DNA from 3 places in the Allobosea sp. TWI1241 genome. Region 1 is predicted to be linked to each of the others. Evidence: predicted binding sites of a transcription regulator. Region 1 holds the regulator's gene; each other region holds the start of a gene.
The links. Region 1 encodes LexA, which represses DNA repair genes until DNA is damaged. Its sites were predicted from a motif close to TGTTCNNNNTGTGTTCNG; they were not measured.
Positions count from the first base shown of each region.

Region 2: a site for LexA is predicted at 4,380-4,397, ahead of ABE438_RS18410 (ImuA family protein). Genes of this name have one in related genera too.
Region 3: a site for LexA is predicted at 1,949-1,966, ahead of ABE438_RS09040 (helicase-related protein). Genes of this name have one in related genera too.

Region 1 is NZ_JBDJKW010000002.1:75,384-82,981, forward strand. It holds gene gltA (citrate synthase) at 1-693, opposite strand, end outside; gene gltX (glutamate--tRNA ligase) at 1,019-2,437, opposite strand; gene ABE438_RS03385 (ComEC/Rec2 family competence protein) at 2,598-4,889, shown strand; gene lexA (transcriptional repressor LexA) at 4,883-5,623, opposite strand; gene ABE438_RS03395 (molybdopterin molybdotransferase MoeA) at 5,736-6,947, opposite strand; gene moaC (cyclic pyranopterin monophosphate synthase MoaC) at 6,944-7,438, opposite strand; gene trpC (indole-3-glycerol phosphate synthase TrpC) at 7,435-7,598, opposite strand, start outside.
Region 2 is NZ_JBDJKW010000018.1:56,729-64,326, reverse strand. It holds gene ABE438_RS18420 (error-prone DNA polymerase) at 1-2,057, opposite strand, end outside; gene ABE438_RS18415 (Y-family DNA polymerase) at 2,054-3,580, opposite strand; gene ABE438_RS18410 (ImuA family protein) at 3,507-4,241, opposite strand; gene ABE438_RS18405 (ABC transporter permease) at 4,504-5,295, opposite strand; gene ABE438_RS18400 (ABC transporter permease) at 5,298-6,173, opposite strand; gene ABE438_RS18395 (ABC transporter ATP-binding protein) at 6,170-7,297, opposite strand; gene ABE438_RS18390 (extracellular solute-binding protein) at 7,294-7,598, opposite strand, start outside.
Region 3 is NZ_JBDJKW010000005.1:176,098-183,695, forward strand. It holds gene ABE438_RS09040 (helicase-related protein) at 1-1,838, opposite strand, end outside; gene ABE438_RS09045 (alpha/beta fold hydrolase) at 2,139-3,026, opposite strand; gene ABE438_RS09050 (DUF3108 domain-containing protein) at 3,121-3,948, opposite strand; gene rpmB (50S ribosomal protein L28) at 4,207-4,494, shown strand; gene ABE438_RS09060 (esterase-like activity of phytase family protein) at 4,885-5,901, opposite strand; gene cobT (cobaltochelatase subunit CobT) at 6,005-7,598, opposite strand, start outside.

The sequences.
Region 1 (7,598 bases):
CTCATGGTCGGCGTGCAGGATGAAGATCCGGTCGAGCGCGCGCGAGAGCACGGGGTTGACCTTGTAGTCCTCGGCCGGGACGGCGAAGCACATCCGCAGGAAGTTGGAGGTGTAGTCCAGCGAGTTCAGCGGGTACACGAAGGGCTGGCCGATCGAGTACTTGTAGGCCATCGCCGCCAGCGTCGGCATCTTCGCGATCATGCGCATCGAGGCGATCATGCGCTGATGCGGGTCCGAGATGTCGGTCGAGTCGTGGTAGAAGGCCGACAGCGCGCCGACGGAGGCGACCATCACCGCCATGGGGTGGGCGTCGCGGCGGAAGGCCTGGAAGAAGCGGTGCATCTGGTCGTGCACCATGGTGTGGCGCGTGACGCGGTAGTCAAAATCCGCCTTCTGGGCCGCGGTCGGCAGTTCGCCGTAGAGCAGCAGATAGCAGGTCTCGAGGAAGTCGCCGTGCTCGGCCAGCTGCTCGATCGGGTAGCCGCGATAGAGCAGGGTGCCCTCGTCACCGTCGATATAGGTGATCTGCGACTCGCAGCTCGCCGTCGAGGTGAAGCCCGGGTCGTAGGTGAACATGCCGCTCTGGGCGTAGAGCTTGCTGATGTCGACGACGGACGGCCCGATCGTGCCCTCTTTGACCGGGAGGTCGACGGCCTTGCCGTCGACGCTCAACTGACTCGTGGTTCCGCTCATGGATACCGATCCTTTCAGGCTCGATCTTCAGATCATTCTCGCGGTCGGGTGAGGGCCGGCCGGTCACATCCCATCAGCTGTCATCCGAGCGTCGCGCTGTGACGGCGCCGTGACGGACGGTGCGTCGGATGGCAGGGGGTGGGTTCATCGGACTGAAATACAAGCATTATTCGTGCCCGCACCCGCCCAGGGAGCCGATGCTGCGCTGCGTTGCTAGACCATTTGCGGGGGCTGTTCAACCGAACTGGCCTGCGCAATCCGTCCAAGGGGCCGCGAGGGCCACTCGGACGGGCATCTCGACGGCCTCGCCGATGGACGCATCGCGTCAGCCGATATCGGCCAGCCGGCCGAGCACCTCCTCGCGGCCCAGCACCGCCATCACGTCGAACAGGCCCGGCGAGGTGGTCTTGCCGGTCAGCGCCGCACGCAAAGGCTGCGCGACCTGGCCGAGCTTGATCTCCTTCTCCGTGGCGAAGGCGCGCACGGCCTCCTCCAGCGCCGCCGGCGACCAGTCGTCCACCGCGGCCAGCCGCTCGGACAGGGCCGGCATGCGCTCGCGGGCGCCGGCATCGAGCAGGGCGGCGGCCTTGGGCTCCAGCGCCAGCGGCCGGCTTGCATAGAGATAAGAGGCGCTGTCGATCAACTCGATCAGCGTCTTGGCGCGCTCCTGCAGGCCGGGCATGGCGGCGCGCAGCTTGGCTTCGAGCGCCGTATCCAGCGTCTCGCCGAGCCCGCGGGCGGGGCCGATCTCGCCCCAGATCGCCTTCAGCCCGTCGATCAGCTCGTCGGTCGAGGCCTGGCGCATGTAGAGCCCGTTGAGGTTCTCCAGTTTGGCGTAGTCGAAGCGCGAGGGCGACCGGCCGATCGAGGAGAGGTTGAACAGGGCGATCATCTCCTCGGTCGAGAAGATCTCCTGGTCGCCATGGCTCCAGCCGAGGCGCAGGAGGTAGTTGCGCACAGCCACCGGCAGATAGCCCATCGAGCGATAGGCATCGACGCCGAGCGCGCCGTGGCGCTTCGAGAGCTTGGCGCCGTCCGGCCCGTGGATCAGCGGGATGTGCGACATGCTCGGCACGCTCCAGCCCATCGCCTGGTAGATCTGGGTCTGGCGGGCGGCGTTGGTCAGGTGGTCGTCGCCGCGGATGATATGGGTGACGCCCATGTCGTGATCGTCGACCACCACGGCGAGCATATAGGTCGGCGTGCCGTCCGAGCGCAGCAGCACGAGGTCGTCGAGATTCTCGTTCTGCCAGACGACGCGGCCCTGGACCTCGTCCTCGACGACCGTCTCGCCGGTCTGCTCGGCCTTGAGGCGGATCACAGGCTTGACGCCGGCCGGCGCCTCCGACGGATCACGATCGCGCCAGCGCCCGTCATAGCGCAGCGGCTTGCCCTCGGCGCGCGCCTTCTCGCGCATCTCCTCGAGCTCCTGCGGCGTGGCGTAGCAGTAATAGGCCTTGCCGGCGGCGAGCATCTGCTCGGCGACCTCGCGATGGCGGGCGGCGCGCTGGAACTGGTAGACCGTCTGCCCGTCCCAATCGAGGCCGAGCCAGGACAGCCCGTCGAGGATCGCGGCGATCGCGGCGTCCGTCGAGCGCTCGCGGTCGGTGTCCTCGATGCGCAGCAGCATGCGGCCGCCGTGACGGCGCGCGTAGAGCCAGTTGAACAGTGCGGTGCGGGCCCCGCCGATATGGAGGAATCCGGTGGGCGACGGCGCAAAGCGCGTGACGACCTCATCGCTCATGAAGGAAGGCTCCGGGAAACGGCGAAACAAGGGGAGACGGCGAAGGGCGCGATGCGCCCGGCCGGGCTGACATCCGGCGCGGCCGCTGTAACATGCCCGGGCCGCCGCCGTTAAGCGCCTTCCTGCGCCGGCGCGGCGAGGGGAGGCCGCGAGGGGGGCAATGGCGTCCATCCCGCCCGAGCGCCGTGGGGTGGCGCGGGCTGCCGGCCTCGTCCTGGCGGGCGGGGCGGGGCGAACGCGTCCCGACTGGTCGCCCGCGATCCTGCTCCATACCTTCTGGAACGGCCTGCGCGGCGCGCTGGCGCTGGAGATCGAGCGGCGGCGGCTGTTCAACTGGCTGCCGGTGCCGCTCGGGATCGGCGTCCTGCTGTATTTCCTCGCCGATGGCGAGCCGGGCCTGGCAGCGCCGCTCTTCGGGGCAGGGCTGTTCGGCGCCGCGGCGCTCGCCTTCAGCCGGACGCGGCGCGGGGCGATGGCGACCTGCGTCGCGCTCGCTGCCGCCTTCGTCGGCTTCGCGGCAGGGGTCTGGCGCAGCGCCGAGGTCGCCGCACCCATCCTGGCCCGTCCGCATGTCGGGCGGGTGAGCGGCTTCGTCGAGAGCCTGGAGCAGCGGGAGAAGGGCGTCAGGCTGGTGCTGCTGGTCACGAGCCTCGCAGGCGTGGCGGAGCCGGCGCGGCCGCGGCGGGTGCGCGTCTCGGCCAATGTCACCGGGCTGCGGCCGGGCGACCACCTGCTGGCGACGGCCCGGCTGCTGCCGCCGCCCGGCCCGGCGCGTCCCGGCGGCTACGATTTCGCGCGCGACGCCTTCTTTCGCGGCATCGGCGCGGTCGGCAACATCGTCGGCAAGGTCGTGCTCTCGCCGGCGGAGCAGCCCATGCCGTCCGCCTTGCGCCGGCAGGTGCTGATCGACGATGCCCGCAACGTGCTGACCGCGCGCATCGCCGCGATCGGGGGCGGGCAGGCGGGCGCGATGGGCGCGGCGCTGGTCACCGGCAAGCGCGGGCTGATCAGCGAGAGCACCAATATCGACCTGCGGGCAGCGGGGATCTACCACATCGTCTCGATCTCCGGCCTGCATATGGTGCTCGCCGCCGGGACGATCTTCTGGCTGGTGCGGGCTCTGCTCTGCGCCTCGCAGACGCTGGCGCTGGCCTGGCCGGTCAAGAAGATCGCGGCGCTGGCCGCGATGAGCGGCGCTGTTGCCTATTGCGTTTTCTCCGGTGCCGAGGTCGCGACCGTGCGCTCGCTGATCATGACGCTGGTGATGCTGGGCGCGATCCTCGTCGACCGCCCGGCGCTGAGCATGCGCAATCTCGCGCTCGCCGCGATCATCGTGCTGCTGCGTGAGCCGGAGGCGCTGCTCGGCCCGAGCTTCCAGATGTCGTTCGGGGCGGTCGCGGCCCTGATCGCCTTTGCCGAGCGCTGGCAGGCCCGCGCGCCCGATGCCAAGGCGGCGAACTGGCCCTGGCCGCTGCGGCCGCTCTGGCTCTCGGCGGTCGGCATCGTCACCACCACCATGGTGGCGACCGCGGCGACGGCGCCTTATGGCGTCTATCATTTCCAGGTCTTCAATCCGTTCGGCCTGCTCGGCAATGCGCTGGCCCTGCCCTTCGTCTCGCTGGTGGTGATGCCGGCGGCGGTGTTCGGCGTGCTGGCCTATCCGTTCGGGCTCGACTGGCCGGCCTGGGCGGCGATGGGCTGGGCCTCGGAGCTCGTACTGAAACTCGCGCACTGGGTCGCGGGAATGGAGCGCTCGACGGTGGTGCTGCCGGCCTTCGGGCCCGCGGCGCTAGTGGCGTTTTCGCTGGCGCTGCTCTGGCTGACACTCTGGACCACGGCGATCCGCTATCTCGCGGCGCTGCCGCTGCTCGCCGGCCTCGCCGTCGCCGCGGCGCCGGCCCGCCCCGACATCCTGATCGAGCGCGACGGTTCCGGCATGCTGGTGCGCGGTGCGGATGGGCGGCTGGTGCTGGCCGGGCGGCCGAGCCGCTTCGTGCTGGCGCAATGGCTGCTGGCGGACGGGGATTCGCGGGCGCCCGACGATCCCGGCCTGCGCAGCGGCGCGGCCTGCGACACGCGCGGCTGCGTCATCCGGCTCGCGGACGGCCGCAGCGTCGCCTATGCGCGCGACCGCATCGCGCTGGCCGAGGATTGTGGGCGTGCCGATCTGGTGGTGACGCCGCTCTATGCCAACGGCGCCTGCGCGGCCCGGCTGATCGACCGGGCGGTGCTGCGCCGCGACGGCGCCGTCAGCTATCGCACCGCCGGCGGCGGCTGGACCGCCTTCACCGCCGAGGACGCCACCCGTCGGCGGCCCTGGACCCGCCCGCAGCCGGAGCCGTCCCCCGCGGCCTCGACCGCCGGGCGGCCGCCACAGTCCCGCGTCACGGCCACGCCGCCTGCGGCGGCCACGGCCCCATCCGTCCCGGACGAGGCCGAGCGGCTTCAGTAGCGCCGCATCAGATTGACCAGCCGGCCCTGGATACGAACGCGATCGGGACCGAGCACGCGGGTCTCATAGGCCGGATTCGCCGCTTCGAGCGCGATGGAGGAGCCGCGCTTGCGCAGCCGCTTCAGCGTCGCTTCCTCGTCGTCGATCAGCGCGACGATGATGTCGCCCGTATTGGCGGTGTCCTGCTTGCGGATCACCACCGTGTCGCCGTCGAGGATGCCGGCCTCGACCATCGAATCGCCGCGGACCTCGAGCGCGAAATGCTCGCCGGTGCCCAGCATGTCGGCGGGCAGGGAGACGGCGTGGCTGCGGCTCTGGATCGCCGAGATCGGCACGCCGGCGGCGATGCGGCCCATCACCGGGATCGAGACCGTGCCGCGGCCATCCTCCTCGGCGGCACGCGGCCGCGCCGGCGCGACAGGGGCCGCAGGGGCGGGCGGCGGCGTCTGGCCGAGGCCGCCCTGTACCACAGAGGGGCTGAAGCGCGGGCGCTGCTGGCCCGGCGCGGCGCCGCCCATATTGTCCGGCATCTTGATCACCTCCAGCGCGCGGGCCCGGTTGGGCAGGCGCCGGATGAAGCCGCGCTCCTCCAGCGCCATGATCAGGCGGTGGATGCCGGATTTGGATCGCAGGTCGAGCGCGTCCTTCATCTCGTCGAAGGAGGGCGGCACGCCGGATTCGCGCAGGCGCTCATGGATGAAACGGAGCAGTTCCGACTGTTTGCGTGTCAGCATGACGGAGGTGCGCGCCTTTCAGGCTGGATTCGAAACAAAGCCTGAACAGGATAGCTGTTCTCTTTGTGTTCCGCAAGGTCGCCGGGCGAGGGCCGGCCGGCGCGCGCCGGCCTCAGCGCAGCCGCAGGATCCGACAGGGATCGCCGGCCTTCGCCGCCGGCGCGTTCACCGGGCGCACGACCAGCGCATCGGCCCGCGCCATGGTGGCGAGCATGGAGGAATCCTGGCGCGGGAAGGGCGTGGCGACCGGCCCGTCCGCGCCCTGCTCGAGCGTCGCGCGCAGATAGTCCTGGCGCTCGTCGTTCGCCGGCAGGTCGACGGCGATGCTGGCGCGCTCGCTGCGGTCCCGCGCCGGGTCGGCGAGGCCGAGCAGCGCCTCGACCAGCGGCACGGCGAAGAGATGGCCGCAGACGATCGAGGAGACCGGGTTGCCCGGCAGGCCGAGCACGACCATGCGCTCGATCACGCCGGTCATCATCGGCTTGCCGGGGCGCATGGCGATGCGCCAGAAGCCCGGCGTCATGCCCTGGGCGGCGAGGGCCGCGCGCACCAGGTCGTGCTCACCGACCGAGGCGCCGCCGAGCGTGACCAGTACGTCGGCACCGGCCCGGCGCGCCGCGCCGATCCGCGCGGCGAGGTCGGCATGGTCGTCGCGGGCGATGCCGAGATCGAGCGGCGTGCCGCCGGCCTGCGCGACCAGGGCGGCCAGCGCGAAACCGTTCGAGGCGACGATCTGGTCGGGCCCGGTCTCTTCGCCCGGGCTGACGAGTTCGTCGCCGGTGGCGAGGATGGCGACCAGCGGCCGGCGCCGCACCGGCAGCGAGGCGTGTCCCATGGCGGCGGCGAGCGCGAGCGTCGCCGGGTCGAGCCTGCGTCCGGCGGCGAGCAGCCTGTCGCCCTGGCTGAAGTCGAGCCCGGCGGCGCGCACGAACCTTCCGGGCGCGACCTGCGCCAGCACGCGGATGCTGGGGCTGCCGACGCCCTCGGCATCCTCCTGCATCAGCACGGCGTCGGCGCCCTCGGGCAGGGGGGCGCCGGTGAAGATGCGCACAGCCTCCCCGGGGCCGACCGCGCCGGAAAAGCGCTTGCCCGCGGCCGATTCGCCGATGACCGCGAGCGTCCTGCCGGGCTGGAGGTCGGCGGCGCGGGCGGCGTAGCCATCCATGGCCGAATTCGCGAAAGGCGGCTGGGTGCGCAGCGCCGCGAGATCCTCGGCAAGCACGCGGCCGATGCAGTCGGCGAGCGGCAGCCGCTCCGTGCCCGTCGGTCCCGGAACGCTCTTCAGCAGCGCGGCCAGCGCGGCATCGACCGGGGTCAGGCTCATGCCGCGGGGCCCGGATCGGCGAGGTCGTAGGCGCCGGACTTGCCGCCGGATTTGTGGACGAGGCGCACGCCCTCGATCTGCATGGCGCGATCGACCGCCTTCACCATGTCGTAGACGGTGAGGCAGGCGACGCTGACGGCGGTGAGCGCCTCCATCTCGACGCCGGTCTTGCCGGTCAGCCGGACCTCGGCGCGCACGGTGACGCCGGGCAGCGCCTCGTCGATCTCCAGCTCGACCGCGATCTTGCTGAGCAGCAGCGGGTGGCAGAGCGGGATCAGCTCATGGGCGCGCTTGGCGGCCATGATGCCGGCGAGGCGGGCGGTGCCGAGCACGTCGCCCTTCTTGGCCTCGCCGTCGCGGACGATGGCGAGGGTCGCGGCCTGCATGACGACGCGGCCTTCGGCGACCGCGACGCGCTGCGTCTCGGCCTTGTCGCCGACGTCGACCATATGGGCCTCGCCCTTGTGGTCGAGATGGGTGAGGCCGCTCACGCCGCGGCCTCGGCGGCGCCGGTCAGAAGCGCGCGGGTCGCGGCGGCGACGTCGTGCTGCCGCATCAGGCTCTCGCCGACGAGGAAGGTGTTCACGCCACAGGCTTGCAGGCGGACGATGTCCGCATGCGTGAAGATGCCGCTCTCGCCGACGAGGACAC
Region 2 (7,598 bases), on a different contig from region 1:
TCGGGATCGTGCGGCGGCTTCGGGGCGGGATAGCTGACCTGTTCCAGCCCGGCCCGCCGCTTGAGATAGGGGTGGACCATATTGCCCTGGATCGGCCCCGGCCGGACGATCGCCACCTGGATGACGAGGTCGTAGAGGCAGCGCGGCTGCAGGCGTGGCAGCATGTTCATCTGCGCCCGGCTCTCGACCTGGAAGACGCCGAGCGACTTGCCGGCGCAGAGCATGTCGTAGGTCGCCATGTCCCCGGTCGGGATACCGGCAAGCGTCAGGGCGCGGCCTTCGTGCTTGGCGATGAGCGCGAAGGCCTTGCGGATGCAGGTCAGCATGCCCAGCGCCAGCACGTCGACCTTCATCAACTCCAGCGCGTCGATGTCGTCCTTGTCCCATTCGATGAAGGTGCGCTTCTCCATCGCGGCCGGGCCGATCGGCACCAGTTCGTCGAGCCGCCCGCGCGCCAGCACGAAGCCGCCGACATGCTGGGAGAGATGGCGTGGGAAGCCGAGCAGGCGCACCGCGAGGTCGACGGCGCGGCGGATGACCGGGTTGCCCGGGTCGAGCCCGGCCTGCGTGACGCGCGCATCGTCGATGCCGCGCCCCCAACTGCCCCATTGCAGGTTGGCGATCCGCGCGGTGACGTCGTCGGTAAGGCCCAGCACCTTGCCGACCTCGCGGATGGCGCTGCGCGGCCGGTAGCGGATCACCGTGGCGGCGATGCCGGCCCGCTCACGCCCGTATTTGTCATAGATCCACTGGATCACTTCCTCGCGGCGCTCATGCTCGAAATCGACGTCGATATCGGGCGGTTCGCGCCGCTGGGTCGAGATGAAGCGCTCGAAGAGCACGTCGCTCTCGGCCGGGTTCACCGCGGTGATTCCCAGCACGTAGCAGACGGCGGAATTGGCGGCCGAGCCGCGGCCCTGGCAGAGGATACCCCGGCTCTCGGCGAAGGCGACGATGTCGCGGATCGTCAGGAAATAGCGGGCGTAGTCGAGCTGCGCGATCAGCGCGAGCTCCTTGGCCAGCAGGGCGCTCACCTTGTCCGGCACGCCGTCCGGGTAGCACATCCGGCTGCGCCGGCGCACCAGCTCCTCCAGCCAGTCCTGCGCCGCCCAGCCCGGCGGCACCGGCTCGTCCGGATAGTCGTATTTCAGCTGGCCGAGGTCGAAATCGATGCGGGCGAGCAGATGGCCGGTCTCGGCGATCGCCTCCGGCGCGTCGCGAAACAGCCTAGCCATCTCGCGCGGGGGCTTGAGATGGCGCTCGGCATTGGCCTCCAGCCGGCGGCCGGCCGCCTCCAGCGTGGTGTGCTCGCGGATGCAGGTCAGCACGTCGTGCAGGTCGCGCTGGCCGGGCATGTCGTAGAGCACGTCGTTGGTCGCCAGCAGCGGGATTCCGCTCGGCGCGGCGAGCGTCTTCAGCCGGGCGAGGCGGCGGCGATCGTCGCCGCGCCGGGCCATGGTCGCGCCGAGCCAGGAGGCGCCGGGGGCGGTCTCCGCCAGGCGGGCGAGCAGCGGCGGCAGCGCGTCGAGCGTCGGCCCCGGCATCGCGATCAGCAGCAGGTCGCGCGGATCGGCGAGCAGGTCGTCGAGCCGCAGGATGCATTCTCCCTTGCGGGCACCGGCGGCGAGATTGCCGCGGCTGAGCAGGCGGCAGAGCCGGCCCCAGCCGGTCCGGTCGACCGGATAGGCAACGATGTCGGGCGTGCCGTCGGCGAAGGCGAGCCGCGCGCCGGTCGCCAGCTTGAACGCCCTGGCGGCGGCGCTCAGCCAGTCGCGGGTGAAGGTGAGGTCGGAGAAGGCGGGGTTCTCGACCCAGCGATATTCGCCCGGGCCGCCGCCCTCGCGCGCCTTCTCCGGCGAGGGCGCGCCGTCGCGGCGCAGGTCGCGCAGCGCCGACCAGGCCCGCACCACCCCGGCGACCGTGTTGCGATCGGCGATGCCGAGCCCGGCATGGCCGGAGAGCAGCGCGGTCATCACCAGGTTCTGCGCCGGGGAAGCGCCGCGCAGGAAGGAGAAATTGCTGGCGCAGACCATCTCCGCATAAGGGGGCGCGCTCATGCGAACAGCCCGTGCAGATACCAGCGCGGGGCGGGTGCGCCCTCCTGGTGCAGGCCGGCGCGGAACAGCCAGAAGCGCTGCCCGGCCTCGTCCTCGAGGCGGTAATAGTCGCGCACCTCCTGCCGGCCCTCGCCGCGCCACCATTCCGGCGCGATCCGCTCCGGCCCCTCCGCATGGATGATGCGGTGCTGCCGTCGCCGCCACAGGAAGCGCATGGGCGGGCCGTCCGGCACCTCCGACAGGGTCTCGACCGGTTGCGGCGGCTCGAACAGGTAGAGCGGGCGCGCCGGCGGGTCGCCCTGTGGCGAAGCCGGCCAGTCCGGCGGCGGCCCCGCTGCGGCGAGGGCGCTCACCAGCCGGGCCTGGCGCAGCGGATCATGGCTGTCGCGGCTGGCAAAGCGCAGGATCCGGTCGCGTCCGAAGCGGACGGCCAGTCGGGCGAGCAGGTCGGCGATGTCGTCCTCGCCCCTGTCGCCGCGCTCGAGATCGATCTGCGGCGCGACGAGGCTTTCGCAGAGCGGCACGCCGAGGCGGATCGCGTCGAAGCCGAAGCCGGGATCGAGCGGATCGGCCAGGCTCGCCACCCGCTCGCGCCAGAGGCGCAGCAGCGTGCCGGTGTCGCGTACCGGCCGCCCGGTCTCGACGGCGAGGCGCCGGACAGCCCCGTCGGTGCGGAACAGCGCGATCTCGAAGCGCCGACCGCCCTGGCCGCGCCGCTCCAGTTCGCGCCCAGCCTCGGCGGCGAGGGCGGCGACCTCCGCCTCGATCACCGCCATGTCGGCCACCGGATCGGCGAAGTGCCGCTCCGCCACGCAGTCGGGCAGCGGCCGCACCGGCGTGATGCGGACATCCTCCTCGCCGACCACGCGCCGCAGCCGCGTGGTCAGTGCGCCGCCGAAGCGGGCCGCCAGCGCGGCGGCGGGCAGGCGCGCCAGATCGGCGATGCGGCGCAGGCCGGCGCGCGACAGGGCGACCACCGTCTCGGCCGGCAGAGCCAGCGCCGCGACCGGCAGCGCCGCCGTGGCGAGGCGGTCCTCGCCGGGCGGGACGATGCCGCCGCGGCCATGGCGGGACAGGGCGTGGGCAGCCTCGGGCGTGCCGGCGATGGCGCAGCGCTGCGCAAGGCCTGCCGCTCCCAGCCGCTCGCCCAGCCGCGCCAGCAGCCCGGCCTCGCCGCCGAAGAGATGCGCGCAGCCGGTGATGTCGAGCATCAGCCCCTGCGGCGGATCATAGGCGACCAGCGGAGTGAAGCGCTCGCAGGCCAGGGCGAGCCGTTCCAGCAGGATGCGGTCCTGCTCCGGCTCGGCCGGCATGGCGCGCAGATCGGGCAGGCGGGCGCGGGCATCGGCCAGGGTCATGCCCCGCGTCAGGCCCAGCGCCACCGCGCGCTGGTCGCAGTCGACCAGCCGCAGCGCGTTGCCCTGGCGCGCGGCGAGGACCAGCGGCCGCTCATCCGGCGCGTCGGCGCCCGTCGCCCGCTCGCGCCGCCGCAGCCGGTCTGTCGCCAGGAAAGGCAGCCACACCGCCAGATAGCGCCGGCGCGGGGCGGCGAGGACCGGCGGTAGCGGCGAGGCGGGGCTGTTCGTGCGGCTGGAACGATCGGCTTCCACGATTCCACTCCATGCTCCACTCCCGGGGTTCGATGCCGCCACGATGGCGCAGCAGCGCCAGGCTGAAGGCCGGATCGCCCGGCGCCGCCGCCTCCCGCGGGCGTGAGGGCAGCGGCGCCACCCGCCAGCGGGTCAGCGCAGCGCTGGCGATCGGCCCGCCCGCCCGCAGCAGCAGCGTAAAGACGCCGGACTGCTCGGCGGCGAGCAGCAGGCGGCGGCTGGTCGTCAGGTCCAGCCGGGCGGGCTCGCCCCAGGGCTCGATCAGTACGGCGCCGAGCGCGGCGGAGCGGGCGGCGTCGACGCCGGCGCGCAGCACGGCCTCGCTGTCGCGACCGCGCATCAGCAGCAGCCGGTCGGGTGCCAGGCCGAGCTCCGCCAGCCCCGCCGGATAGGGGCCGCCGACCTCGAAGCGCCCCGCATCCTGGCGGATCCACAGCACCGGCCGCGCCCCGGCGGCCCGGCAGGCCAGCCCGAGCGCGACCAGCGTGGCGACGGGGCGGATGGCGCTCGCCGGCGCGCAGATCTCGTGCAGCGCGGCCCGGGCGAGCCCCCCGCCCAGCCAGACGTCCAGCACCTCGCAGCCGAACCCGACCGGAGCGGCGGCATTCCTGGGCGCGGATGGCCCCGCCGCCCCAGGCTCTGCAAGCGTGGCGGAAACGGATCGGCGGAGTGCGCGCACTGTTTCGGAAGGCGGCATGGGTGGACCAGGTTGTGTTCGTGTTTTGTTCTTTTAACGAAGGTCGCGGGCGAAGGCGAGTCGGCTTTGTACCGCCCGCCGGTCGCGTATCGCGGAGGGGATAGCGGGCCGCCGCGGCGAGGGCGGCCCGCGGGATGCGTCAGACCGCCGCCATGCGCCGCAGGCCGACCAGCCGGTCGCAGACGAACAGCGCCGCGATCGTCAGCACGATCATCACCGTCGCCACGGCGGCGAGCGTCGGGTCCGGCGACATCTCGAGCTGGTTCAGCAGCTGGATCGGCAGGGTCTTGGTGTGCACGTCGACCAGGAAGATCGACACCGGGTAGTTGTCGAAGGAGACGATGAAGGCGAAGAGCGCGCCCGAGACGAAGCCCGGCAGGATATTGGGCACCAGCGCCCGCCACAGCGCCGCCGGATAGGAGCAGCCGAGCATCCGCGCCGCGTCGACCATGGTGAAGTCGAACAGGGCGAGGCTCGCCAGCACGGTGCGCATGATGAACGGCATCGTCACCACGACATGGGCGAGCAGCAGCGGCCCATAGCCGTCGCGCAGGCCGACCTCGCGCGCCGCGTGCAGGAAGGCGATGCCGAGCACGAGGCCGGGGATCATCAGCGGCGAGATCATGAAGGTGGTGATCAGCCGCGCGCCGGGCACCGCGCCGCGCATGATCGCGATCGAGCACAGCGTGCCCAGCACCAGTGAGATCGCGGTCGAGAGCGCCGCGATCTGCGTAGAGAGCCACAGCGCCTTGATGATCCCGTCGGCGTTGCGGATGTTCTCGTACCAGCGCAGCGAGAAGCCGCTGGGCGGGAAGGAGAACACCGTGGATTCCGAGAAGGAGATCGGGATCACGATCGCGATCGGCACCAGCAGGAAGACCAGCACCAGGAAGAGCATCAGGCCGGCGAAGAGGCGGGCGAGGGCGGCCATGGCTAGCGTCCCTTCGCTTCGAGATTGCGGGTGAGGAAGCTCGACAGGAAGACGATGGTCAGCGCGATCACCAGCATGATGCAGGCCATGGCCGAGCCGAGCTGGTAGTCGCGGAAGTTGAGGAAGGCCTTGGCCATCACCATCGACATCGTCATGTAGCGCTCGCCGATCAGCAGCCCCGGCGTGACATAGGCCGCCACCGAGAGCGCGAAGACGATCGAGGCGCCGGCGATCACGCCCGGCATGGTCAGCGGCAGGAAGACCCGCAGGAAGCTATGGAGCGGCGAGGTGCCGAGTGTCGCCGCCGCGTCGAGATAGCGTGTGTCGAGCATGCGCATCACCGAATAGAGCGGCAGGATCAGGAAGGGCAGGAACACGTTGACCATGCCGATCACCAGGCTCATCTCGGTGAAGACGAAGCGCATCGGCGCGTCGATCAGGCCGGTGTTGACGAGGAACCAGTTCAGGATGCCCTCGCGCCGGAACATGATGGTCAGCCCGAAGGTCTTGACGATGATGCTGACCGTCAGCGGCAGGAAGACCAGCGCGAACAGGAAGACCTGCAGCGTGCCCTTGGCGCGGGCCAGCGCATAGGCCGCCGGATAGCCGAGCAGCAGCGTGATCAGCGTGACGCGGAAGGCGAGCGTCAGCGAATCCCAGATGACGCCGCGATAATAGGCATCGCCGAGGATGCGGCCGTAGCCGGCCAGCGACAGCCCGTCCGGTCCCTGGACGCTCTTCGACATCAGCAGCACCAGCGGGAAGGCGAAGACCAGCCCCATGAACAGCAGCCCCGGCAGCGCCATGACGAAGCGCGGGTCGAGGGTGATGCGGCGGGGGGGAGAGGCCCCGGCGGCGGCGAGGGGAAGCGTGCTCATGGCGCGGGGAACAGCATGGTGTCGGCGATGCGCCAGCGCAGCGAGAGCTCCGCGCCGGCGGCGAGCCCGCCCTGCGGCAGCCGCGCCAGGTCGACCTGGATCGCCTCGCCCTCGGGACCCTTGAAGTGCAGCTGGGTCTTGGCGCCGAGATAGACGATGTCGGCGAGCGGCGCCTTGATCATGTTGAACTCCGCCACCGGCCCTTCGCCGAGCGTCACGGCCTCGGGCCGCACCGCGACGACGACGCGGCTGCCGGCGAGGTAGCCGCCCGGCGCGCGCAGCCGGCCGAGCGCGGTCTCGACCTCGACCTGGTCGCCCTCCGTGCGGGTGACGAGGCCGGGCAGCCGCGTCGACTGGCCGACGAATTCCAGCACGAACAGGCTGGCGGGATGGGTATAGATCGCGCTCGGCGCGCCGAAATGCTCGATCTGGCCCTGGTTCATCACGGCGATGCGGTCGCTCATCACCAGCGCCTCGTCCTGGTCGTGCGTGACGAAGATCGAGGTGATGCCGAGATCGCGCAGGATATGGCGCAGCTCGATCTGCATGGTCTCGCGCAGCTTGCGGTCCAGCGCCGAGAAGGGTTCGTCGAGCAGCAGGATCGCCGGCTCGACCGCGATGGCGCGGGCGACGGCGATGCGCTGCTGCTGGCCGCCGGAGAGCGCGGTGACCGAGCGCTCCGCGAAGGCCTGCATGCGCACCAGCGCCAGCGCCTCGTCGACGCGCCGCTTGAGCTCCTCGCCGCCGATGCGGCGGTTGCGCAGGCCGAAGCCGACATTCTCGGCGACGGTGAGATGCGGGAAGAGCGCGTAGTTCTGGAAGACCACGCCGACATTGCGCTTGTGGGGCGGCGTGCGCGTCAGGTCGCGCCCGCCGATGGTGATCGTGCCGGTGTCGGGCAGCATCAGCCCGGCGATCAGCCGCAGCAGCGTGGTCTTGCCGCAGCCGGAGGGGCCGAGCAGGGAGATGAACTCTCCCTGGCCGACCGAGAGTGCCAGGTCCTGCAGCACGGTGTTGGCGCCGAAGCGCTTGCCGAGCTGCCGGATCTCGACATGGGCGGCCGGCGGCGCCGTCGCGGGCGCCTCGGTCGTCGGGCCGGGGGCCGCGATGGCGAGCGCATTCATCGGGCAGCGACCTCGCGCTCGAAGCGCTCGATCCAGCGATTGCGGTTGTCGGCGAAATACTCCCAGTCGAGCACCACCATCTCCGGGAAGCTCAGGCCCTCGGGCAGCTTGGTCGCGGTGTTGGTCGGCTTGGAGAAGAAGGCCTTGGCGACGGTCGCCTGCGTCTCGGCGCTGAGCAGTTCGTTGATGAAGGTGATGCCGAGATCCTTGTTGGGGCCATTGGCGACCAGCGCCACGCCGGCCGGCATCGCGATGACGCCCTCCTTCGGATAGGACTGGTCGACCGGCGCGCCCGCCGCCT
Region 3 (7,598 bases), on a different contig from region 1:
TTCTTCAGCCAGAGCGCGAGACGGGTCTCGATCTGCTCGCGGGCCGGGCCCGGCAGATGATCGTCGACCATCAGGCGCAGGCGCGGCTCCAGAACCTTCTCGCCCGCGACGAGGCGCGCGACGGGCTCGCCGATCCAGCGGATCAGCCCGTCATGCGACAGCACGAAGGCATCGTCGCCGGCCAGCACGACGCGCGAGGCGCGCGATTCCAGCTCGCTCGCCAGCGCCTTCAGCGCGGCCGCGTTCAGCGCCTTCGCTTCAGGGCCGCCCGCCTTGGGGTCGGCAGTGAAGCGGAAGCCTTGCAGCAACCCCACATGCTGGCCCTCGACGAGCACATCGCCCGTCGCGGTGACTTCGGCCTCCAACATCGCATTCTCCCGCAGGCGACGCATCAGCACGCTCGTACGCCGATCGACGAATCGGCTGGCGAGACGCTCGTGCAGCGCGTCCGACAGCTTGTCCTCTACAAGACGCGCCACCCCCTGCCAATGCTCCGGATCAGGCAACCAGTCGGGCCGGTTCGCCACATAGGTCCAGGTGCGCACCTGCGAGATGCGGGCGGAGAGGGTGTCGATCTCGCCATCCGTGCGGTCGAGCACCGCCAGCTGGCGGTCATACCAGTCCGGATCCAGCCGGCCATGGCGCATCAGCCGCAGATAGAGCGTGGTGGCGAGGTCGGCGTGCTGCAGCGGCGCGATCTTGCGATAATCCGGCAGGCCGCAGACCTCCCAGAGCCGCTGCACGGCCGGGCGCCCCTGTGCGAGGCGCGCCACGTCCGGATCGCGAGCCAGGATCTCCAGCGTCGTCATGTCCTCCGCGATCAGTGCGCGCGTCAGGCCCGGCTCCTGCGGCGTGAGGTTGAGGCTGTCGAGCAGGCCGGCGACGGAGCGCATGTCGAGGTCGGAATTGCGCCATTGCAGCTGGCGCACCGGCGCGAAGCGATGCTCCTCGATCGCCTCGACCAGGCCGATGTCGAAGGGCTCGGCCCGGCCGCTGGTGCCGAAGGTGCCGTCGCGGAGATGGCGGCCGGCGCGCCCGGCGATCTGGCCGAACTCGGCCGGATGTAGCTTGCGGTAATGGTGACCGTCATACTTGCTGTCGCCGGCGAAGGCGATGTGATCGACGTCGAGGTTGAGCCCCATGCCGATCGCGTCGGTGGCGATCAGGTAGTCGACGTCGCCCGACTGGTAGATCTCGACCTGGGCGTTGCGGGTGCGCGGGCTGAGCGCGCCGAGCACCACCGCCGCCCCGCCCTTCTGGCGCCGGATCAGCTCGGCGATCGCATAGACCTCCTCGGCCGAGAAGGCGACGATGGCCGAGCGGCGCGGCAGCCGGGTCAGCTTGCGGTCGCCGGCGAAGGAGAGATTCGACAGGCGCGGCCGGCTGACCAGCGTGGCGCCGGGCAGGAGCTGCTCGATCAGCGGCTTCATCGTGCCGGCGCCGATCAGCATGGTCTCGGCGCGGCCGCGATGATTGAGCAGCCGGTCGGTGAAGACATGGCCGCGGTCGAGATCGGCGGCGAGCTGGATCTCGTCGATGGCGACGAAATCGACCGCGAGGTCGCGCGGCATGGCCTCGACCGTGCAGACCCAGAAGCGCGGCCGCTCCGGCTTGATCTTCTCCTCGCCGGTGACGAGCGCCACCGCCTCGGGGCCGACCCGCTCGACCACGCGGGCATAGACCTCGCGCGCCAGCAGCCGCAGCGGCAGGCCGATCATGCCGGTGGGATGCGCGACCATGCGCTCGATGGCGAGATGCGTCTTGCCCGTATTGGTCGGGCCGAGCACGGCCGTCACGCCGCGCGAGCGGAGAGAGGGCGGAAGGGAGCGGGGCGGGATCAAGACGCTGGCACTTCCTGCGGCGTGCGGCGGGGCCCGGTTGGCGGGCTCCGCCAGGGCGGAACGCCCCGGCGGCGGCGCGAGACCCTGCGCCGGCCGGACGGGACGAGCGGAACGAGCCCTGAACGAAACGGGGGCGAATCGCTGACTCGGGACGAATCCGGTTTCGTTCGCGGCGGAACTGCCGCGGCTCGCCGGCCCTCGGGGCCCGTCCGCGCCGCCTCCACGCGCCGGATGTGGACCCTACCCCTCATCTAGGCGCTTTTTCCGCCGGCGGAAGGGCCGGCGGCGGCGGCAGGGTCAGCCGAAGACCTCGCGGAAGACCTCCGCCGCCTCGTCGGGCGCCTCGACATGGACGAAATGGCCGGCGCTCTCGCAGACCGTCACAGCGACCTTATCGAAGAAATCCGGGACGAAGGCGCTCCAGGCGACCGGCAGCACAGGGTCGTGGCGGCCCCAATGCACGCGGGTCGGCTGGTGGATCGGCACAGAGGGCGCCGGGTGGCCGTCGATCGCCGCGAGCCGGGCGGCGTTCTGGCTGCGGTACCAGTCGAAGCCGCCGCGCAGGGTGCCGGGCTTGAGGAAATTGTCGACCCAGAGCTCGAGCACCGGGTCGAAGGCGTTTGTGCGGTGCGACCAGTGCCGGAGGAAATGCGAGAGATAGAGCCGGCAGGTCTCGCGGCTGCTCCCGACCAACTGCTCGGCGAGCGCCAGCTGCTGGAAGGACTGGTACCAGATCTCGTTGACATGGCCGTCGCGGACCCAGGCCTGGCCGACGCCGGGCGTCGGGCAGTTGAAGAACAGCAGCCGGTCGACCTTCTGCGGATGGCGGCGGGCGAGGCCCTGCGCGACATAGGCCCCGACATCGTGCCCGACCACGCCGACGGGCCCGAGGCCCAGCGCCTCGACCAGCGCGGCCATGTCGTCGGCATGGCTGTTGGCGCCGACATCGCTGCGGGGCTCGGGCGATTTCCCGCTGTCGCCGAAGCCGCGCAAATCCGGCACGATCAGCCGGAACGCGTCGCCGAGCCGGTTCATCAGCGGCAGCCAGCTCATCCAGAACTCCGGCCAGCCATGCAGCAGCAGCACAGGCGGCCCGTCACCGATCTCGACGACATGCAGACTGGTATCGCGCACGGCGAGATGACGATGCCTGATGCCCGACGGCACGGCGAAATCGCTGGACATGGCCCCTCCCCGGTCCGATTCCCAAGCGAGGCTAGCCCCGGCCGGGAGCCGGCGGCAATGGCCGCCGGCGCAGCCGTGCCGGATACCGGCCGGTTCAGTCCCGGCGCGCGCTCGCCGTGGTGCCGGGATCCACCTTGAGGCTGGTCGCCTCGATCACCGCGGTGCCGATCATCGTCTTCACTGAGATGCGCACCGGCACCATCAGGCTGGTGCCGGAGACCGGGGCGAGCCAGGTGCTGATCTCGCGATTCTCCGCCATGAACTTGGTCGAGGGGCGCAGGGCGCGATGGCCGGCGATCGGGACATAACGTGCCTTGCAGATCGAGATCGGGCCGCGATAGCCGTCGATCGCGATCTCGCGGCTTCCGGCATAGCTCAGCTTGATGTCGTAGCGCGCTGCGCCGTCGAAGATCGGCAAGGTGCGGTTGCAGGCGGCGCCGCCGCCCTTGCTGCCGCCCTCGACCGGCATCAGGAAGGCGCTGATCGGGTCCATCACATTGCGGCGATGGCCATCCTTCAGCTCGACGCGGTCGGGCTTGGCATCGATCGGCGGCTCGATCTCGAGCGCGCGCACGGCATTGCGCTCCAGCGCCATGCGCACGGTGCGGCTCTCCGACGAACTGGCGGAGGAGACGGCGAAGGTCGCGGGCGAGGGCTTGGCGCCGGCAAAGCTGCCTGTGGCGGCGCCGGAGCCGCGGCCGCCGGTGAAGCCGCCGACCAGCCCGGTAAGGCGCGCGGTCACGTCGAGCTTGTAGGCGCTGTCCTCGACCTGGCCGCTCAGCGTGGCGGTGCCGAAGCTCAGGCCGAGCAGGGAGACGTCATAGGTCGCGTCGAGCGAGGCGGCGCCGGCAGGAGACGCGGCCAGCAGCAGGGCGGTGGCCAGACCGAGGCCGGGCAGAATCGGCGATGGGACGGGCTTCATCTCGATGCTCCGGGCGACGCAAGCCTTGGTCGATGCTCGTTGCACTCCGATTCGGTCCGAATCGTGGCTTGATTAACGAAATCTGCCGCCAGAAGGTTACCGAGACCTTTCCAGCGGCGCGTTTTGGACTCCGCCTTGACGCGCCCGCCCCCCTTGGCTATAGACCGCCCACTTCAATTTGACTTCCGGTGCTCGCCTGCCGGCACGTCGCGTGTCGGCATTTCGTGTTGGGCGTCCGGAGATTTTGGGAACGAGATCATGGCCCGCCGTTGCGAACTGACCGGGAAAGCCACCCAGACCGGGCACCTCGTCAGCCATTCGAACCGCAAGACGAAGACGGTCTTCCGTCCGAACCTCGTCAATGTGACGCTGCAGTCGGACGCGCTCGGCCGCTCGGTGCGCCTGCGCGTCTCGGCGAACGCCCTGCGCACGGTCGACCATCGCGGCGGCCTGGACGCCTTCCTGCTCAAGGCCCCGGCCGGCGACCTGTCGACGGGCGCCCTCGCGCTGAAGCGCGACCTCGAGAAGAAGCTCGCCGCCAACTGAGCGGAGAGCCCTGATCGGGACGGAAGGAAGCGGCCGCGAGGCCGCTTTTTTCGTTTGGGCGCAAGGTAGCGGCAAGGCCCGTCCGGCAGTGGGGCACAGCTGAGGCATCCTGGCTCATGCTCGGCAGGCCACATCGCGCCCCGGAACCGCCCCCTCATTCCGGGGCGGGCCGAAGGCCCGGGCCTTGAACACATGACCACGCCATCCCGCCAGCGATCGCACCCAACGCAGCGACGACGCCGGCCGCCGTCGTTCCCCGGGACACGGTAGCTCGTCCAGCGCCCCGGGCTGCGGGCGAGGTCGCAGAGGAGCGCGAGTACCGGCAGCCGGCCAGCAAGCCGAGTGGCCGGGTACAGACTGGCTAGCCACCAATCCGCCCGGCGCCCTCCCTCAGCCCAGCGCAAATTCCAGCAGGATGGTGCGCTGGAGGAAATGGGAGAAATTGTCGTCGGAGATCAGGGTAACGATGGTGCGCCCGTTCTCGCGATGCACCGCCATGCCCTCCATATTGTCGATCTCCTGGCCGAGATCGGCCTCGATCAGCACCGGGCCGTCGAGTCGCGCGCCGGGCATGATCGAGGCGCCGGCGATACGGCGGATGCGCATGCCGACGCCGCGCAGCGGCCGGTACCAGCGCTCGAGCACCAGCATGTCGCCCTCCGGCAGGAAAGCGAGGTCGGTGATGTCGTAGCCGTCGCGGCGCAGCATCTGGAAGCTGCCGGGCCGGCGCCCGCCGATGATGAAGCCCTGCGTCGGCTCGTCCTCGCCGCCCGAACGCTCGGAGATCGCGACCAGCGCACCCGCCAGCGCATGGCCCGGCGGCAGCACGCCGAGCGCCTCCATGCCGCGATTGCGCGGCAGCCGCTTCGCCGCCGGCGGAACCGGCACCGCCCTGGCCCGCGCCTCGACGCCGTGGCGGGCCCAGTCGAAGCGCAGGATGTCGTGCGTACGCTCGACCGCCAGCCAGGCGACGCCGTCGCTAATCGCCAGCGCCTCGGTGTCGAAATGGCGCGAGCGGTGCAGCGGCCTGCCCGAGGCACCGAGCACCGGTGCCATCTCGGCCTGCTCCAGCCCGGCGAGGCGCCCGTCGCGGCGAACGATACGCGCGGTCAGCCAGAAGGCGTTGTCGGTGACGGCGACGAGCCGCTCGCCGTCCGGCGAGCGCCAGAGTCCCGAGAAGCCGCCGAAGCGCGGATGGCTGCCGGTGAGCACCAGCCCGCCGCGATAGTCGAGCGCACCGAAGCGGGTGCGCGCGGGACTGCGCGGCTCGAAGCTGGCGATCGGCCGGGCCGAGATCGCGACCGGCACACGCGCCGGCTCGAGGCTCTGCGCCCGAGCCGCGGGGGCGAGCGCCGTCGCACCGAGCCCGGCGATAAGGCCGCGGCGGGTCAGACGCGACAGGGTCATCGAGCGGAGCCGGTCATGCGGGCGCGCGCGAAGCCGATGCAGCCGCCATCCCCCGATTCGGGAGACGCCGCAGCACCGACGCCTGCAGGCGCGGCCTCACGCCTCATTGGCCGCGGCGCGCGCCGCGCTTGCCGGCGCCGCCGGCATCTTCCTCGAACAGCTCGGCCAGCTTCTCGGTCATCACCCCGCCGAGTTCCTCGGCGTCGACGATGGTGACGGCGCGGCGATAATAGCGCGTGACGTCGTGGCCGATGCCGATCGCGATCAGCTCGACCGGCGAGCGGGTCTCGATCTCGGCGATGACATGGCGCAGATGCCGCTCGAGATAGCTGCCCGCATTCACCGAAAGCGTCGAATCGTCGACCGGCGCGCCATCGGAGATCACCATCAGGATCTTGCGCTGCTCGGAGCGCGCCAGCAGGCGCTTATGCGCCCAGTCCAGCGCCTCGCCGTCGATATTCTCCTTGAGCAGACCCTCGCGCATCATCAGCCCGAGATTCTTGCGGGCCCGGCGCCAGGGGGCGTCGGCGGCCTTGTAGATGATGTGGCGCAGATCGTTCAGGCGGCCGGGATTGGCCGGCTTGCCCGATTGCAGCCAGGCCTCGCGCGACAGCCCGCCCTTCCAGGCGCGGGTGGTGAAGCCCAGCAGCTCGACCTTGACGCCGCAACGCTCCAGCGTGCGGGCCAGGATGTCGGCGCAGGTCGCGGCGACCGTGATCGGCCGCCCGCGCATCGAGCCGGAATTGTCGATCAGCAGGGTGACGACGGTGTCGCGGAAATTGGTGTCCGATTCCTGCCGGAAGGAGAGCGGCTGGAACGGGTCGAGGATGATGCGCGGCAGGCGCGAGGGATCGAGCGCGCCCTCCTCAAGGTCGAACTGCCAGGAGCGGTTCTGCTGCGCCATCAGCCGCCGCTGCAGGCGGTTGGCGAGGCGCGCCACCACGCCCTGGAGATGCGCCAGCTGCTTGTCGAGATAGGCGCGCAGCCGCGTCAGCTCCTCCGCGTCGCAAAGCTCCTCGGCGGTGATCGTCTCGTCGAACTTGGTCGTGTAGGCCTTGTAATCGGTCTGCGGCCGGTCATTGGCGCGCGGATCGCGCGGACGCGGCGCCTCGCCGGCCTCCTCGGCCTCGGAGTTCTCGTCTTCCTCGTCCCAGTCGCCTGCGGGAGCGTCGGAGGCCTCGGAAGCGCCCTCCTCCATCTCCTCGGTGGCGTCCTCGCTCACCTCGGTCTCGGTGCGCTCGCCTTGGCTCTGCTGCTCGGCCTCGCCGTCCTGCTGCTCCTGATCATCGGAGGACTGGTCCTGATCGTCCTCGTCCTCCTCGGATTCGTCCCCCTGGCTCGACTGCTCGGCCATGTCGAGCGAGACCAGCATGTCGCGCACGGTCCGGGCGAAGCCGCGCTGATCCTCGATCGACTGGCTCAGCCGGTCGAGGTCGCCGCCGGCCTTGGCCTCGATCTGCTCGCGCCAGAGATCGACCAGCTTCTCCGCCGCCTTGGGCGGCTTCAGCCCGGTCAGCCGCTCGCGCACCATCAGGGCGAGCGCATCCTCGAGGGGCGCGTCGGCGCGGTCGGTGATCTCCTCATAGCGGCCGCCGCGGTGATAGCGGTCCTCCAGCATGGCGCCGATATTGCCGGCCATGCCGCTCATCCGCCGGGTGCCGACGCTCTCGACGCGCGCCTGCTCGACGGCGTCGAAG